DNA from 4 places in the Streptomyces afghaniensis genome. Region 3 is predicted to be linked to each of the others. Evidence: riboswitches for the same ligand, from Rfam matches in the RefSeq annotation. Region 3 holds a riboswitch; each other region holds the start of a gene.
What was found. A riboswitch is a leader RNA that binds a small molecule or an ion and turns the genes downstream of it on or off. The one in region 3 is predicted to bind cobalamin.

Region 1: it holds a riboswitch for cobalamin, as region 3 does, so the genes downstream of both, ACH4G3_RS35395 (ribonucleoside-diphosphate reductase subunit alpha) here and ACH4G3_RS26100 (cobalamin biosynthesis protein) in region 3, are expected to answer to the same signal.
Region 2: it holds a riboswitch for cobalamin, as region 3 does, so the genes downstream of both, ACH4G3_RS19100 (ABC transporter substrate-binding protein) here and ACH4G3_RS26100 (cobalamin biosynthesis protein) in region 3, are expected to answer to the same signal.
Region 4: it holds a riboswitch for cobalamin, as region 3 does, so the genes downstream of both, ACH4G3_RS21625 (energy-coupling factor ABC transporter permease) here and ACH4G3_RS26100 (cobalamin biosynthesis protein) in region 3, are expected to answer to the same signal.

Annotation. Positions count from the first base shown of each region.
Region 1 covers NZ_JBIRGJ010000010.1:234,294-238,484, forward strand. The annotation lists gene ACH4G3_RS35390 (ribonucleotide-diphosphate reductase subunit beta) at 1-115, opposite strand, end outside; gene ACH4G3_RS35395 (ribonucleoside-diphosphate reductase subunit alpha) at 115-2,472, opposite strand; cobalamin riboswitch at 2,597-2,726, opposite strand; gene ACH4G3_RS35400 (GNAT family N-acetyltransferase) at 2,779-3,285, opposite strand; gene ACH4G3_RS35405 (NACHT domain-containing protein) at 3,516-4,191, shown strand, end outside.
Region 2 covers NZ_JBIRGJ010000005.1:79,427-83,617, forward strand. The annotation lists gene ACH4G3_RS19090 (APC family permease) at 1-719, opposite strand, end outside; gene ACH4G3_RS19095 (CoA-binding protein) at 854-1,282, opposite strand; cobalamin riboswitch at 1,374-1,563, shown strand; gene ACH4G3_RS19100 (ABC transporter substrate-binding protein) at 1,632-2,651, shown strand; gene ACH4G3_RS19105 (FecCD family ABC transporter permease) at 2,648-3,661, shown strand; gene ACH4G3_RS19110 (ABC transporter ATP-binding protein) at 3,682-4,191, shown strand, end outside.
Region 3 covers NZ_JBIRGJ010000007.1:60,820-65,010, forward strand. The annotation lists gene ACH4G3_RS26085 (lysozyme) at 1-596, shown strand, start outside; gene ACH4G3_RS26090 (inorganic phosphate transporter) at 742-1,992, shown strand; gene ACH4G3_RS26095 (hypothetical protein) at 2,027-2,248, shown strand; cobalamin riboswitch at 2,392-2,530, shown strand; gene ACH4G3_RS26100 (cobalamin biosynthesis protein) at 2,632-3,576, shown strand; gene ACH4G3_RS26105 (cobyric acid synthase) at 3,573-4,191, shown strand, end outside.
Region 4 covers NZ_JBIRGJ010000005.1:675,990-680,180, reverse strand. The annotation lists gene ACH4G3_RS21635 (MDR family MFS transporter) at 1-241, shown strand, start outside; gene ACH4G3_RS21630 (serine/threonine-protein kinase) at 741-2,135, shown strand; cobalamin riboswitch at 2,226-2,410, shown strand; gene ACH4G3_RS21625 (energy-coupling factor ABC transporter permease) at 2,441-3,142, shown strand; gene ACH4G3_RS21620 (energy-coupling factor ABC transporter substrate-binding protein) at 3,139-3,516, shown strand; gene cbiQ (cobalt ECF transporter T component CbiQ) at 3,522-4,191, shown strand, end outside.

The sequences.
Region 1 (4,191 bases), on a different contig from region 3:
CCTCCACGGTCCAGGTGTTCTTGATGGCGTCCCGGTAGCGCTCGTAGAAGTCCGGGTAGCGCATGGGACGCAGGGTGAGCTCGAAGCCGGGGTCGAGAAGGTTCTGGGTGCTCATTACTGGCAGGCCTCGCAGGACTCGGGGTTTTCCAGGGAGCAGGCGACCGCTTCGGGATCCGGGGTGGCCTGCGCGGGGACGGTGGCCTGGGCGGCGCGGGCGATGCGGGTCGCCGGGCGCGAACGCAGGTAGTACGTGGTCTTCAGCCCGGACTTCCAGGCGTAGGCGTACATCGAGGAGAGCTTGCCGATGGTCGGCGTCTCCAGGAAGAGGTTCAGGGACTGGGACTGGTCCAGGAACGGGGTCCTGGCCGCCGCCATGTCGATCAGGCCGCGCTGCGGGATCTCCCACGCCGTGCGGTAGAGGGCGCGCACGTCCTCGGGGATCCAGGCGAAGCCCTGCACCGAGCCGTTCGCCTCGCGCAGGGCCTCCCGGCTGCGGGCGTCCCACACGCCGAGCCGCTTCAGCTCCTGCACCAGGTAGGAGTTGACCTGGAGGAACTCACCCGACAGCGTCTCGCGCTTGAACAGGTTGGACACCTGCGGCTCGATGCACTCGTACACGCCCGCGATGGAGGCGATGGTGGCCGTCGGCGCGATGGCGAGGAGCAGGGAGTTGCGCATGCCCGTCACGGCGACGCGCTCGCGCAGGGCGGCCCAGCGCTCCGGCCAGGTCAGCTCCACGTCGTAGTGGTCGGGGTGGAGCACGCCCTTGGCCGTACGGGTCTTCTCCCAGGCCGGCAACGGGCCGTTGCGCTCGGCGAGGTCGGCCGAGGCCTCGTAGGCGGCGAGCATCATGCGCTCGGCGATGCGGGTGGAGAGCCGCTTGGCCTCCGGCGAGTCGAAGGGCAGGCGCAGCTTGAAGAAGACGTCCTGCAGGCCCATGACCCCGAGGCCGACGGGACGCCACCGGGCGTTGGAACGGCCTGCCTGCTCGGTCGGGTAGAAGTTGATGTCCACGACCCGGTCGAGGAACGTGACGGCCGTGCGGACGGTCTCGTCCAGCCGCTCCCAGTCGATGTCCCCGCCGGCCTGGTCGACGAGCGCGCCGAGGTTGACCGACCCCAGGTTGCAGACCGCCGTCTCCCCGTCGCTGGTGACCTCCAGGATCTCCGTGCAGAGATTGGAGGAGTGGACGACGTGGCCCGGCTCGGCCGTCTGGTTGGCGGTGCGGTTGGCTGCGTCCTTGAAGGTCATCCAGCCGTTGCCGGTCTGCGCCAGGGTGCGCATCATGCGGCCGTACAACTCGCGGGCCGGCAGGGTCTTCTTCGCGAGACCCTTCGCCTCGGCCGCCCGGTACGCGGCGTCGAACTCCTCGCCCCACAGGTCGACCAGGTCGGGCACGTCCGAAGGGGAGAACAGCGACCACTGCGCGTCGGCGTTCACGCGCCGCATGAACTCGTCGGGCACCCAGTGGGCGAGGTTCAGGTTGTGCGTGCGGCGGGCGTCCTCGCCGGTGTTGTCGCGCAGCTCCAGGAACTCCTCGATGTCGGAGTGCCAGGTCTCCAGGTAGACCGCGGCGGCGCCCTTGCGGCGGCCTCCCTGGTTCACGGCGGCGACCGAGGCGTCGAGGGTCTTCAGGAACGGGACGATGCCGTTGGAGTGGCCGTTGGTGCCGCGGATCAGCGAACCGCGGGCACGGATACGGGAGTACGCGATGCCGATGCCGCCGGCGTGCTTCGACAGCCGCGCCACCTGGTGGTAGCGGTCGTAGATCGAGTCCAGCTCGTCCTTGGGGGAGTCGAGGAGGTAGCAGGACGACATCTGGGGGTGCCGCGTGCCGGAGTTGAAGAGGGTGGGGGAGGAGGGGAGGTAGTCGAGCCGGCTCATGAGCCCGTAGAGCGCGGCGACTTCGTCGACGGAGCGGCGGGTGTCGTCCTCGGCGAGTCCGGCGGCCACGCGCAGCATGAAGTGCTGGGGCGTCTCGATCACCTTGCGGCTGATCGGGTGCCGGAGCAGATAGCGGCTGTGCAGCGTGCGCAGGCCGAAGTAGCCGAAGCGGTCGTCGGCGGCCGTGTCGATCAGGGCGTCGAGACGGGCGGCGTGGAGGCGCACGAACTCGGCGGTCCGGTCGGCGATGAGACCCTCCCGGTGCCCGACGGCCACGGACTCGGTGAAGCACGTGACGCCCTGTGAGGCGGCCTCGGCGCGGATCCCGATCGTCAGCAGGCGCGCGGCCAGCCGGGAGTAGGCGGGATCCTCGGAGATGAGGCCGGCGGCCGCCTCGGTCGCCAGGTCGCGCAACTCCGACTCGTCGGCTCGCGCGGAGCGGCCGCGCAGCGCGGCGGCGGCGACCCGGCCGGGGTCGGCGTCGGGGAGGTCGGCGGTCAGCTCGGTCAGGGTCCGCAGCAGCGCGGCACCGGGACCGTCGTGCTCTTTTTCGGCGGCTGAGACCGGATCGGCTGGCGCGATGGTCACGTGGGGCTCTCCCTCGCTCGGCACGGGGGCCTCGCACAGGGCAGGGGGCAGCACGCGAGCGCACGCGGCGTCGCGTCCACCGGCCCATTCCACGAGGCCCGGACGTCAATGCGCACCGGCCGGACGGCCGGGCGCGCTGTCGGCAGGTCCTCGGACTGACTCCCATGCAGGCATGAAAAAGGCATGGGTACACCGTTGCGGGACAGTTCCGGATTCGCACCGGATTCCCCTGCGGCGACAGCGAGCATGAGCATACATCTTGTGCCGGGTGGCGAAAGCACCCCTAGATGTAGTGTCGCGACGGTTTCACAGCGTCAACTCGTAGGTGAGGAGAGTGATGTCGTCGAGCTCCGGAATCGGGTTCCAGTCGCGCTCCGGGACACGGACGAAGCCGAGACGTTCGTAGATGCGGTGGGCGGCGTGCATGGTGCGCTGTGTCGACAGGACGACGCGGACACAGCCGTCCGTCGCACGGGCGCGGTCGACGCAGGCGCGGACGAGGGCCTCTCCGGCGCCGCGGCCGCGGGCCTCGTGGGCGACGGCGAGCATCCGTATCTCGGCCTCCGAGGGGCGGGCGATGTCGGCCATGGGACCGCCGGCCGGGACGAAGGTGACGCCGCCGAGGATGGTGTCGTTCTCCGTGGCCACCAGGACCTCGGCGGCTGCCGCGCGCTTGGCCACGTCCTTCAGTTCGGCCAGGTACCAGTCGCTCTCGCCGAAAGCGAGGAGGCCGTCCTGGACGTAGGCCTGGGCGGTGATCTCGCCGAGGGTCTCGTATTCGCCGGGTTCCGCCTGTCGGATGAGGATGTCCATGGGGCCGAGTCTGCCGGAGGGCAGCCGTACCGGGCGCCGGGGTTTTCGGGTTGCGGGAGGTTCGTCGAGTGTTTCCATGGAAGTAGGTGCCGGCGTCCGAGGCCTCCGACCCGAGATGGCTCTCGGAAGGAGAACGCACGATGACGAGGGTTGTCCGTCACCCGCCAGGCAAGGAGCGGCCGCGTAACGCGCCGATGGCGACCCTGAATGTGAGACGGGCGGGGAACCACGTGCGCCGCGTCTTCCTGGGCTATTGGCACACGCTGACGATCCGTCTGGAGGCCCGTCGGGACACCACGCGTTCCAGGAAGTGGCGCAGGTGGTTCTCCTACACCAACGCGACCAGGATCGTCTGGTTGCTCGCCGCGCTCGCGGTCCTCGCCTGGTGCGGGGAGGGCCTGTGGATCCTGGCCACGGAGAAGACGACCTCGTTCGAGAAGTGGCGGAAGAACAACGAAGGGTTCGAAGCCGTCGTTCGTTTCGTCGGTCCGATCCTCACCGCCTCGATCGCCGCCGCGCTCTTCCTGTTCTTCTGGTACAGCTGGACCAAGCGGCGCTACCTCCGCAAGGCACGTAAGCATCCCCACAGACTGGTCCTCACCGCCGGGCCGGACATCGCTGAGATCGTGGGCCGCGAGGAGGTCGCCCAGGTCATCGCCCAGCGCCTGCGCAAGCGCGACACCCGCAGGCCCTATCTGCTCGTCGGCGGCGTCGGCACGGGGAAGACCGCCGTCCTGGTGCGGCTCACCGAACTCCTGGCCCGGCAGTCTGCCGTCCCCGTGCCCATCCGGCTGAGGGACGCGGACGGAGCCGACCTGAACTTCGAGCGCATGGCCAAGCAGCGCTTCTTCGAGGAGGCACCCCAGGGCATCCTGGCTCGCACCAAGAACGAGCGGGTCTGGCAGC
Region 2 (4,191 bases), on a different contig from region 3:
CGGCTCTCGCCCGCCAGTTGGATCGCCTGCTCGAAGCCCAGCAGGGCGAAGATGATGCCGCTGGAACTGACGGCGCTCAGCACGCCGTGGGCGCCGAACGGGGCGAAGCCGTGCTCGGTGAAGTTGCCCGGGTGGAAGTTGCCGGCCGCGATGATGAAGATCGCGGCCAGCGGCACGGCCACCTTCCACCAGGTGGCGGTGCTGTTGGTGTGCGCCAGGAGCCGCACCCCGAGGAAGTTGATCACGACGAACACGGCCATGAGGACCACGGCGACGACGAACCCGCTGGTCGTCAGCGTCCCGTCCTTGGCGTGCTGGAAACCCTGCGCCCAGTGCCAGTGACCGGCGTAGCCGATCATGGCCTCGACCTCGATCGGCGCCACGGTCGCCGCCTGGAGCCAGGAGAACCAGCCGAAGGACATGCCGGCCAGTCCGCCGAACGCGTAGTGCGGATAACGTGCCGTGCCGCCCGCGACCGGGAACATGCCGCCGAGTTCCGCGTGCACCAGGGCCAGCAGCACGATCCCGACCGCGCCGATCAGCCACGACAGAATCGCCGCGGGGCCGGCCGCCACGACCGCCTTCTCGGCTCCGTACAGCCACCCCGAGCCGATGATGGAACCGACCGACGCCCACATGAGCCCGATCAGTCCGACGTCCCGGCGCAATCCGCCCGGACCCCCCTTTACCCCCGCTGCTGCCTGGTCGACGCTCACCATGAATCAAGGGGCCTCTCATAAAAGAACTCGGTGAGTTCTGCGAGCAAGAGGCCTCAGATTAGGAATCGATTATCCAGCGGTAGAAGACGAGTTGCGCACCCTTGACCCGGCACGGGTATTTCCTGGAAAGCGCTTCAGGAATTCTGTACGCGGTGATGAGGAAGTCGTGGGATCTCGATCGCCGGGCAGCGGTCCATCACCATCTCCAGGCCCGCGGCGCGGGTCCGGTCGTACGCCGCTTCGTCGATGACGCCGAGCTGGAACCACACGGCCTGCGCGCCCTTCGCGACCGCCTCGTCCGCGACCGCGCCGGCGAGATCGCTGTTCACGAACACGTCCACGACGTCCACGTCGAAGGGGACGTCCGCCAGACTGGCGTACCCCTGCTCGCCGTGCACCGTCTCCGCCTTCGGATGCACGGGCACGACACGCTTGCCGAAGCGCTGGAGCACGGCGGCGACGCCGTACGCCGCGCGCTGCCGGTTCGACGACAGGCCCACCACGGCCCAGGTGTCGCCGAGCTCGGTGAGGATCCTGCGGACCGTTGCCTCGTCGCCGTACACCGGCGGCCTCCTCGTACGTCGCGGAAGAACTGCTGGGGACTTCCCCTGGTCCAACGGCGCAAGGCGGGCGGTGATTCCCCCGCGCCCGGCGTGATAGCTTGCCGAGGCCAGTCGAACCCATGTACGTGGGTCAGGGAATCCGGTGCGAATCCGGAACTGACGCGCAGCGGTGAGGGGGACGGGCGGGGCCTCGGCCACTGGACGGCACGTATGACGTCCGGGAAGGCGCTCCGCACCGGACGAACCCGAGTCCGAAGACCTGCTGGCGGCCCCCGCGGCCGTTCGCGGCGGGGGAGCACCGTACGACCGGGCTCCGCGATCGAGCCCTCGACGACTGAGGACTGTTTCCGTGCCCCTCGCTCGACCCGCCCGTGCCGCCGCCCTGCTCGCGGCCGGCTCCCTGCTCCTGACCGGCTGCGGCGACTCCAAGGCCACCACCGCCAAGGCCGCCGTCACCCTCGACAACTGTGGCCGCCAGGTAAGCGTCGAGGCCCCGCCGAAGCACGCCGTCTCCCTCAACCAGGGCACCACCGAGATCCTGCTCTCCCTCGGCCTCGCCGACCGTCTCGCGGGCACCGCCACCTGGACCGACCCCGTGATGAAGGGGCTGGCGAAGGCCAACGCCAACGTGCCGCGCATCGCCGACAACAACCCGTCCTTCGAACGGGTCCTGGACGCCGGCCCCGACTTCGTCGCGGCGTCCTTCGTCTCCACCCTCGGCAAGGGCGGCGTCGCCACCCGGGAGCAGTTCGAGAAGCTCGGCGTCCCCACATACGTCTCCCCGTCCGACTGCTCCGGCAAGGACAACTCCGGCGACGGCGACGGCGCGCGCGACAAGGCGCTCGGCATCGACACCATCTACGGCGAAGTACGCGACCTGTCCACCGTGTTCGGGGTGCAGGAACGGGGAGACAGGCTCGTGGCCTCCCTCCAGCGGCGCATGGCGAAGGCCACGCGGGGCATCCACGCCTCCGACGTCACTCTCCTGTACTGGTTCGCCAACTCCGAGTCGCCCTACATGGCGGGATGCTGCGGGGCGCCCGGCATCATCACCCGGGCCCTCGGCGCGAAGAACGTCTTCGACGACACGCACGAGGAGTGGCCGCAGATCAACTGGGAGACGGTCGCCGAACGCGACCCCGACGTCCTCGTCATAGGCGACCTCACCCGCAAGTCGCAGACCGCCGAGTCGGCCGCGAAGAAGATCGCCTTCCTGGAGTCCGACCCGGTCACCAGGAATATGGACGCGGTCCGGCACAAGCGGTACGTGCTGCTCAGCGGGCAGGCCATGAACCCGACCATCCGCACGGTCGAGGGCGTGGAACAGGTCGCCGCCAAGCTGCGCGAGTTCGGGCTCGTGAAGAAGTGACCGTCCGCGGGCTCGCGCTCGGTGCCGGAGGGGCCCTCCTGCTGGCCGTCTCCCTGGCCCTGGCGATCACCGTCGGCCCGGCCGACATCCGGGTCGCGGACGTCTGGTCGGTCGTCGCGGCCCACCTCGGGCTCGGCAGCTCGGACCTGACGCCGATCCGCGACGGGATCGTCTGGCAGCTGCGGCTGCCGCGCACCCTGCTCGCGGCCGTGTGCGGGGCCGGACTCGCCGTGTGCGGGGCGGTTATGCAGTCGTTGCTGCGCAACCCGCTCGCCGACCCGTTCGTACTCGGGGTGTCCTCCGGCGCCTCCACCGGCGCGGTCGTGGTCGTCGTCCTGGGCGTGGGCGGCGGTGCCGTCTCGGTGTCCGCGGGCGCGTTCCTCGGCGCCCTGGTGTCCTTCGCGCTGGTGCTGCTGCTCAGCCACACCCTCGGCGGCACCACCGACCGGGTCGTCCTCGCGGGCGTCGCCGCCATGCAGCTCTTCTCCGCGCTCACCTCCTTCGTCGTGATGACCGCCGCCGACGCCGAGACGACCCGGGGCGTGCTGTTCTGGCTCCTCGGCTCGCTCGGCGGCGCGGGCTGGACCGACGTGTGGCTGTGCCTGGCCGTCCTGGCCGTGACGCTGGTGGTGTGCCTGTCGTACGCCCGCACCCTCGACGCCTTCGCCTTCGGGCAGGACGCGGCGGCCGCGCTCGGGGTGTCCGTGGCCCGCACCCGTCTGGTGCTGCTGTGTGTCACGGCCCTGCTCACGGCCGCGCTGGTCAGCTCGGCGGGGGCGATCGGCTTCGTCGGGCTGGTCCTGCCGCACGCCGCGCGGGCACTGACCGGTCCCGGGCACGCCCGGCTGCTGCCGGTCACCGCCCTCGCCGGAGCGGTGTTCCTGGTGTGGGTGGACACCCTCGCCCGTACGGTGCTGGATCCCCAGGAGGTGCCGGTGGGAGTCGTGACGTCGCTGATCGGGGTGCCGGCGTTCGTGGTGGTGCTGTACCGGACACGGAGGGTGCGGTGAGCGGGGCAGCGGAAGCAGCGGTGTCCGGCGCCGGGCTGCGGGCCGACCGGGTCGCTCGCCGTGCCGACGGGCGCCTCATCCTCGACGGTGTCGTCCTCGCGCCGGAGACCGGCTCCACGGTCGGCCTCCTCGGTCCCAACGGCTCCGGCAAGTCCACGCTGCTGCGGCTGCTGGCCGGGCTGCTCACGCCGACCGCCGGAGTCGTCACCCTCGACGGCACGCCGCTGGGCGACCTGCCCCGCCGTACCGTCGCCCGCCGGCTCGCCGTGGTCGAGCAGCAGGCCGACACGCAGGTCGAGTTGACGGTCGGGGACGTCGTTCGGCTGGGCCGGGTGCCGCACCGCCGGGCCTGGACGCCCGGCTCGGCGGACGACGAACGGGCCGTGCGCGAGGCTCTGGAGCGCACCGGCCTCGCCGACCGGGCCGACCAGCCCTGGCACACTCTCTCGGGCGGCGAACGCCAGCGGGTGCAGATCGCCCGCGCGCTCGCCCAGGAGCCCCGGGAACTCCTCCTGGACGAGCCCACCAAC
Region 3 (4,191 bases):
ACTGGCAGGGCGCGAAGGCGAAAGGCGCCAGGTTCGTCTACGTCAAAGCGACGGAGTCCACGACCTACCGCAACCCCTACTTCGGCCGGCAGTACAACGGCTCGCGCACGGCGGGTCTCGTCCGCGGCGCCTACCACTTCGCGGTGCCCGACAGGTCGTCGGGCCAGGCGCAGGCGGCGCATTTCGTACGCAATGGCGGCGGCTGGACCGCGGACGGCTGGACGCTGCCGCCCGCGCTCGACATCGAGTACAACCCGTACGACAAGAAGCACAAGTGCTACGGCCTGAGCAGGGCGAGGATGGTCGGCTGGATCAGGTCGTTCAGCGACGAGGTCGAGCGGCTCACCGGACGCCGCCCGGTGATCTACACGACCACCCACTGGTGGAACACCTGCACGGGCGGCAGCCGCGCCTTCGCCGCCGACCACCCCCTGTGGATAGCCCGTTACGACGCCGCGAGCGCGGGCACCCTGCCGGCCGGCTGGTCCTCGTGGACCTTCTGGCAGTACGACAACGGATCGGGGACCCTGCCGGGTGATCAGAACCTGTTCGACGGGTCACTCGATCGGCTGAAACAGTTCGCGCGCGGCGCCTAGCCTTCGGGGGCGTGGGGAGCCTCACAGCAGGGCGGAACGGTAACCCTCGGTCGTGGACATCCCAGCGCCCCTCCCAGTTCATCTTCCGTTCACTCAGGTTACCTACGTTCGTCCGGCCAACGACCTCGAACGATTGCCTGGGTAAATGGAAAGCTTCTCGCTGATCCTCGCGATTGTGGTGGTAACCGCACTCGCGTTCGATTTCACGAACGGTTTCCACGACACCGCGAACGCGATGGCCACGACCATTTCCACGGGCGCCATGAGACCCAAGGTCGCAGTGGCCATGTCCGCGGTCCTGAACCTGGTCGGCGCCTTCCTGTCCGTGGAAGTCGCCAACACGATCTCCAAAGGCCTCGTCGACGAGGCCGGCATCCGTCCCGAGGTCATCTTCGCGGCCTTGGTCGGCGCGATCCTCTGGAACCTGCTGACCTGGCTGGTGGGCCTGCCGTCCAGTTCCTCGCACGCCCTTATGGGCGGCCTGATCGGCGCCACGATCGCCTCGGCGGGCGTCGGCGCGGTGCACGGTGACGTCCTGGTCACCAAGGTGCTGATCCCGGCGATCGCCGCCCCGGTGGTCGCGGGCATCGCGGCACTGCTCGCCACCCGGCTGACGTACTCCCTCGGCAAGAAGGCCGACGGCAAGGCCTCCGAGAAGGGCTACCGGGCGGGCCAGATCGCCTCGGCGGGTCTGGTCTCGCTGGCCCACGGCACCAACGACGCCCAGAAGACGATGGGTGTCATCACCCTCGCCCTGGTCGCCGGCGGCGCCGTCGCCCCCGACTCCGACCCGCCCATGTGGGTCATCCTCTCGGCGGGTCTCGCGATCGCGCTCGGCACGTACCTCGGCGGCTGGCGCATCATTCGCACCATGGGCAAGGGCCTGACCGACCTCCAGCCGCAGCAGGGCTTCGCCGCCCAGACCAGCGCGGCCACGGTCATCCTGGCCTCCTCGCACATCGGCTTCTCCCTGTCCACCACCCACTCCGTGTCCGGCTCGGTGATGGGCGCGGGGCTCGGCCGCAAGGGCGGCGTCGTCCGCTGGTCGACGGCGACGCGGATGTTCGTCGCGTGGGGTCTGACGCTGCCGGCGGCGGCCCTGGTGGGCGCGCTCGCCGAGTACGTCACCGGCTTCGGCAGCTGGGGCACCGCGGTGGTCGCCGTCTTCCTCGTCGCCTCCAGCGCGGCGATCTGGAAGATCTCGCGGCGTGAGGTCGTCGACCACACCAACGTCAACGACGCCGACGTGGCGGAGCCGGCCGGTGTGGTCACCACGGCGATGGCCGCGGTGACCCCGCCTCCGGCGGGCGGCACGGCCACGGACGGGCCGAGCGTCACGATCCCGGCGCAGGCCTCGGCCGAACGCGAGCCCTCCACCACGACCACCCCGGTCTGACCCCGCCCACTCGGTTACAAGGAGAACCTCTGCCATGAAGATCGACTGGGCGGCCCTCGGCGCCGTCTTCGGTGTCAGCCTCGTGGTCACCGTGGCCCTGGTGGCCCTGTTCACCCTCGGCATCACCGGCCTGTCCCGCCACGAGCGGGCGGCCGCGGAGGGCGGGTCCGCGGGGCTCGCGGTGACGGGCGCGTACGCGTGCTTCGCGGCGTGTGCGGCTGCCGTGGGATACGGGATCTATCTGATCGTGGCCTGATCACGATCGACTCCGCCGGGCGGTACGGGACTTGGGTCCCGTACCGCCCGGTCGTCGTGTGGCGGGGGGACACCAACTCGGTGTCAGAGCGGCGGTGTGGGCTTCTCCACACTCTCCCCTCGCAGGTCAACGGCAAGTTGACGGCCGTTCCCGGCCGTGGTGGACTGCCGGGGCCAGTACGGCGGCAGGAGAGGAAGCCGGTGCGAGTCCGGCGCGGTCCCGCCACTGTCACCGGGGTAGCAATCCCCGGGAGCCAGGAACTCTCACCGCCGGTCTAGTCGAACCAGGGCGTGGACACCCTGAGTGAGGACATATCGCCATGCGCGGCTGCCGATCGAGGTTCAGTACCCCACCCCTGCCCGCCCCTGCGGCCGGCTGAGCCCATGGGTGCCGGTCGCGTCTTCGCGTACGGCGCCGCCGCCGGTCTGATCGGTGACCTGCTGCTCGGCGATCCCCGCCGGGGGCATCCGGTCGCCGTGTTCGGACGGACCGCGGGCGCCGTGGAACGGGTGTTGTGGCGGGACCACCGGGGGTGGGGCGCGCTGCACACCGTGGTGTGCGCCGGAGGTGCCGTCGCGCTCGGGGGCGCCGCCGCGCGTGCCGTGCGGGACTCCGCCGCCGCGTCCGTCGCGCTGACGGCTGCCGCCACCTGGGCCGTGCTCGGGGGGACTTCGCTCGCGCGGGAGGCCCGGGCCATCGGGCGTGCCCTGGAGGCGGGGGACGTCGAGGGGGCCCGGGCGCGGCTGCCGCATCTGTGCGGGCGGGATCCACAGGCGCTCGACGCCGACGGGATCGCCCGGGCCGTGGTCGAGTCCGTCGCGGAGAACACCTCCGATGCGGTCGTGGGGGCGCTCGTGTGGGGGGCCGTCGGTGGTGTGCCGGGGCTCGTCGGGTTCCGGGCCGTCAACACCCTCGACGCCATGGTCGGGCACAAGTCGGCGCGGTACCGGCGCTACGGGTGGGCCTCCGCGCGGCTGGACGATCTCGCGGGCTGGCCCGGGGCCCGGCTGACCGCCGTGCTCGCGGTCCTGGCAGGAGACGATCCACGGGGAGCGGCGCGGGCCTGGCGTGCCGACGCCGACCGGCATCCGAGCCCCAACGCCGGGCCTGTGGAGGCCTCGTTCGCGGGGGCGCTCGGGGTGCGGCTGGGCGGGACGCTGTCGTACGGCGGGCGCGTCGAGCACCGGCCCGTGCTCAACGGGGCGGCCGGTCGCGCCGTCCGCACCCGGGACATCGAACGGGCCGTACGGCTGTCCAGGCGTGTCGGCTGGCTCGCGCTCGGCGTCTGTGTCGCCGCGCGCCGCATCGCGAAAGGGCGTACGTCATGACGGGCGGTGGACTTCTCGTCGCCGGTACCACCTCCGACGCCGGCAAGAGCGTCGTGACCGCCGGGATCTGCCGGTGGCTGGTGCGACAGGGCGTCAAGGTGGCGCCCTTCAAGGCGCAGAACATGTCCCTCAACTCCTTCGTGACGAAGGAAGGCGCCGAGATCGGGCGCGCGCAGGCCATGCAGGCGCAGGCCTGCCGCGTCGAGCCGACCGCGCTGATGAACCCGGTGCTGCTCAAGCCCGGTGGCGAGCGCAGCAGTCAGGTCGTGCTGCTGGGCAAGCCGGTCGGGGAGCTGAGCGCACGCGGGTACCACGGCGGACGGCAGCAGCAGCTGCTCGGGACCGTGCTGGACTGCCTGGAGCAGTTGCGGGGCACGTATGACGCGGTGATCTGTGAGGGGGCGGGCAGTCCCGCCGAGATCAATCTGCGGCGGACCGACATCGTCAACATGGGGATCGCCCGGGGCGCCGGGCTCCCCGTGCTCGTCGTCGGCGACATCGACCGGGGCGGTGTCTTCGCCTCGTTCTTCGGGACCGTGGCGCTGCTGTCGCGCGAGGACCAGAGTTGCGTCGCCGGGTTCCTCGTCAACAAGTTCCGGGGGGACGTCTCCCTGC
Region 4 (4,191 bases), on a different contig from region 3:
CGCGGCCCGCGCCTGGGTGCCCGACCTCGCCGAGGAGGGCCGGATCGGCCTCTACATGGGTGCGCTGTCGTCGGTCTCGGGCCTGATCGTCCTCGCCGGCAGCGCGGCCACCGGCTCCCTGCTCGACACGGGCCTCCCGGCCGCCGTGCCCTGGCTGGTCCTGGCGGCGGTACCGGCCCTGGCGGTGGCACTGCTGCCGCGCCGGGAGGAACGGGCGCAGGCGGCGGGCACGGCGGCCTGACGGCACGGGGGAGGCGGGGGGGGCGGGCGCGCGGCGGCCCGGCCACAGGCCGGGCGCAGCCGCGGGCGCGCGGCGACCTGACCACAGGCCCACCGCAGGGGCGGCGCGCGGCGGCCCGACCGCACACGCAGGCCCGGAAGCCGGGCGCGCGGCGGCCCGACCACAACACCCGCAGACGCGGAAGCCGGGCACGCGGAAACCCGGCCGCACGCGCAGAACGCAGGGAGGCGAGGGAGGAGGCAGCGGCGGTCCGATCCGGCGCCCGGCGGCACTGAGGAAAGTCGCGGCAACCACGCGCGCCGCAGCGTCACCCCGGTGGGACGGGACTCCGCTCCCCGTTTTCCGGGACCGTACCGTCCCACGACACCGCACCGGGGAACTGTGGTCACGCGACGCCAGTATCCTGGGTCGGCTGCGGCACCCCCCACCAACCCCCGCTCCGACGCGGGGAGTTGCGGCCTGCGGCGAGGACCTTCCCACGAGCATAGGACGAGGACGAGTGCTGCTAGCGGGCCGCTACCGGCTGGACGTTGAGATCGGGCGCGGCGGAATGGGCGAGGTCTGGCGTGCGTACGACGAGACACTCGCCAGAGCGGTGGCCGTCAAGCTGCTGCTGCCCCAGGACACCGACGCCACGGCGGCCTCCCGGTTCCGCCTGGAGGCCCAGACGGCCGGGCGTCTCAACCACCCCAACCTGGTAGGGGTCCTGGACTTCGGCGAGTACGACAACCGGCTGTACCTGGTGATGGAGCTGGTCGAGGGCGACAGCCTCGCCCGGGTGCTGTCCGTCTCGGGCGCGCTTCCCGCCGAGCGCGTGGCCCGACTCGCCGCGCAGGCCGCCGCCGGGCTCGCCGCCGCGCACCAGCAGGGCATCGTGCACCGGGACGTCAAACCCGCCAACCTCCTGCTGGACGCGGGCGGCACGCTGAAGATCGGCGACTTCGGCATCGCGCGCTTCCTCGACGACCCGGGCGCCGCGCTCACCGCCACCGGTCAGATCGTCGGCACGGGCCTCTACCTCGCGCCCGAACGGGCCCTGGGCCGGCCCGCGGGTCCCGCTTCCGACATGTACTCCCTGGGGTGCGTGCTCTACCAGCTCCTCAGCGGCCGCCCGCCGTTCCAGGCCGACACCGCCGTCGCACTCCTCCACCAGCATCTCGACAACGCCCCCGTACCGCCCCGCGAACTCGGTGTCGCCGGTCTGCCGCCCGCCTTTGAGAGCTACCTCCTCGCCCTGCTCGCCAAGCAGCCCGAGGACCGGCCCACGGCGCAGCAGGCCGCCGAGTGGTTCGCCGGCGGCGCCTGGCGGGGGCTGCCCGAGCCGCTGCCGGAGGCGGCGTCCCCGGTGCCGTCCGCCGGGCCGAGACCGTACGCGGCAGCCGACAGCGGCGCCCCGGCCACGTACGCGCTGCCCACGGGGTCTCGCACCGCCCGGGGCGGGCGTTCCCGTCGCGCCGCGCCCCGCAGCGGTCTCGGCGACCACCGGAGAACGGCAGCGGTGGTGGCCGCGGCGGCCGTCTTCCTCGCCGCGATGCTCGCCGGCATGCTGTGGTTCTCGCCCGACAACACCGCGACGGAGGGCACGGAACCCGACGCGTCCCCGTCCGCGAGCAGCCCGGCCGCCCCCTCGCCCGGCGACTCCGCCGACTCCGCCGATCCTCTGGCCTCCGCCCCGGCGGCCGCCACGACTCCGACCGCCGGCGCAGTGGCCGATGTCACCCCCTCCACCACGGCACCCGATTCCCCGGCCCCCGCCGAAGCGACGAGCGCCCCCGAGAGCCCGGCGCAGGAGACCAACAGCAGCCCGCCGGAGGAGACGGACAAGCCCAAGCAGGAACAGGCTCCGCGCTCGTGGGGGAACGGGGAGGACGAGGACGACGAGGGTGACGACTGAGCCGTCCTGCGCCGGTGTGTGAGCGGTGGCCCCCTCACGCGCCCTTCCGCGCGCCCCCTCGGCTGGCTTGTCATGGCCCTTATCTCGGCATTACTGTCACCACGCCTTGGTGAACGGGAAATCCGGTGTGATGCCGGTGCGGCCCTCGCCACTGTGATCGGGAAGTCCGGCTCCAGCCCTAGCGGGCAGCCACTGGGTTCTCACGGACCCGGGAAGGCGGAGTACGGGCGGTGGGACCCGTGAGCCAGGAGACCGGCCAAGGCGCGTCAACCATCCACGAGGTGCTGGAGAGGGTCTGCTGAGCCATGCACATTGCCGAGGGTTTCCTGCCGCCGGCGCACGCGGTCGCCTGGGGCGCCGCGTCTGCGCCGTTCGTCCTCCACGGAGTCCGGTCGCTCACCCGTGAGGTGCGCGAGCACCCCGAGAGCACCCTGCTCCTCGGCGCCTCGGGCGCCTTCACGTTCGTCCTGTCCGCGCTGAAACTGCCGTCCGTCACCGGCAGCTGCTCCCACCCCACCGGCACGGGCCTGGGAGCCATCCTGTTCCGGCCCCCCGTCATGGCGGTGCTGGGCACCATCACCCTGCTCTTCCAGGCGCTGCTGCTCGCGCACGGCGGTCTGACGACGCTCGGCGCCAACGTCTTCTCCATGGCGATCGTCGGGCCCTGGGCCGGCTACGCGGTGTACCGCCTGCTGCGCCGCTACGGCGTGCCGCTGATGGTCGCCGTGTTCTTCGCCGCGTTCGTCGCCGACCTGTCCACCTACTGCGTCACCAGCGTGCAGCTCGCGCTCGCGTTCCCCGACCCGGGCAGCGGGTTCCTGGGCGCGCTCGGCAAGTTCGGCTCCATCTTCGCCGTCACCCAGATCCCGCTCGCGGTGAGCGAGGGACTGCTGACGGTGCTCGTGATGCGGCTGCTGGTGCAGTCCAGCAAGGGCGAACTGACCCGGCTGGGTGTGCTCCTGGCCGCGAAGGAGTCCCGGAGCGAGACCGAGGCGGTGGCCCGATGAGCAGGAACACGAAGATCAACCTCCTGCTGCTGCTCGCCGTGGCCGCGCTCGCCGTGCTGCCGCTCGCGCTCGGCCTCGGCGACCACAAGAAGGAGCCGTTCGCGGGCTCCGACGGCGAGGCCGAGACGGCGATCACCGAGATCGAGCCGGACTACAAGCCCTGGTTCTCGCCCCTGTACGAGCCGCCGTCCGGTGAGATCGAGTCGGCGCTGTTCTCCCTCCAGGCGGCCCTCGGCGCCGGTGTCCTCGCCTACTACTTCGGCCTGCGCCGGGGCAGGCGGCAGGGTGAGCAGCGGGCGCTGGAGCGGGAGCGGGACTCCGGGAGCCGGGCGGCCGGGGGCACGGCCGAGGAGTCCACGGCCGAAGGGGCCTGAGCCGCGTGCTGCCGATCGACGCGGCGGCGCACAGCAGTCGCTGGCGCCGCCGCCATCCCGTGGACAAGGCCGTGCTCGGGCTGGGTCTGACCCTGCTGGCGATCTCGCTGCCGCCCTGGCCGGGCGCGGCTCTGGTGCTGCTGACCGCCCTGGTGGTGCTGCTGGGTCCGGCGGGCGTGCCCTGGCGCCGGCTGTGGCGGGCCTACCGGGTGCCGCTGGGTTTCTGCGTGACCGGCGCGCTGACCCTGCTCGTGCAGGTCGGCGGGCCGGGCGGCTTCGTCTCGCTCGCCGGTGACGGGCCGGTCCGGGCCGGGGAGTTGCTGCTGCGCACCTCGGCGGCATCCCTGGGGGTGCTGCTGTTCGCGTTCACCACGCCCATGTCCGACCTGTTGCCGCGGCTGGTCCGGGCCGGGGTGCCGGCGCCGGTCGTCGACGTGGCGCTCGTGACGTACCGGATGAGTTTCCTGCTGCTGGACTCCGTGCGCCGGGTCCGTGACGCGCAGGCGGCCCGGCTCGGGCACACCACGCGGGCCGCCGCCTGGCGTTCCCTGGGCGGTCTCGGGGCCACCGCCTTCGTCCGGGCCTTCGACCGGGCGGTCCGCCTCCAGGCCGGTCTCGCCGGGCGCGGCTACGACGGCACCCTGCGCGTCCTGGTGCCCGAGGCCCGGGTCTCCG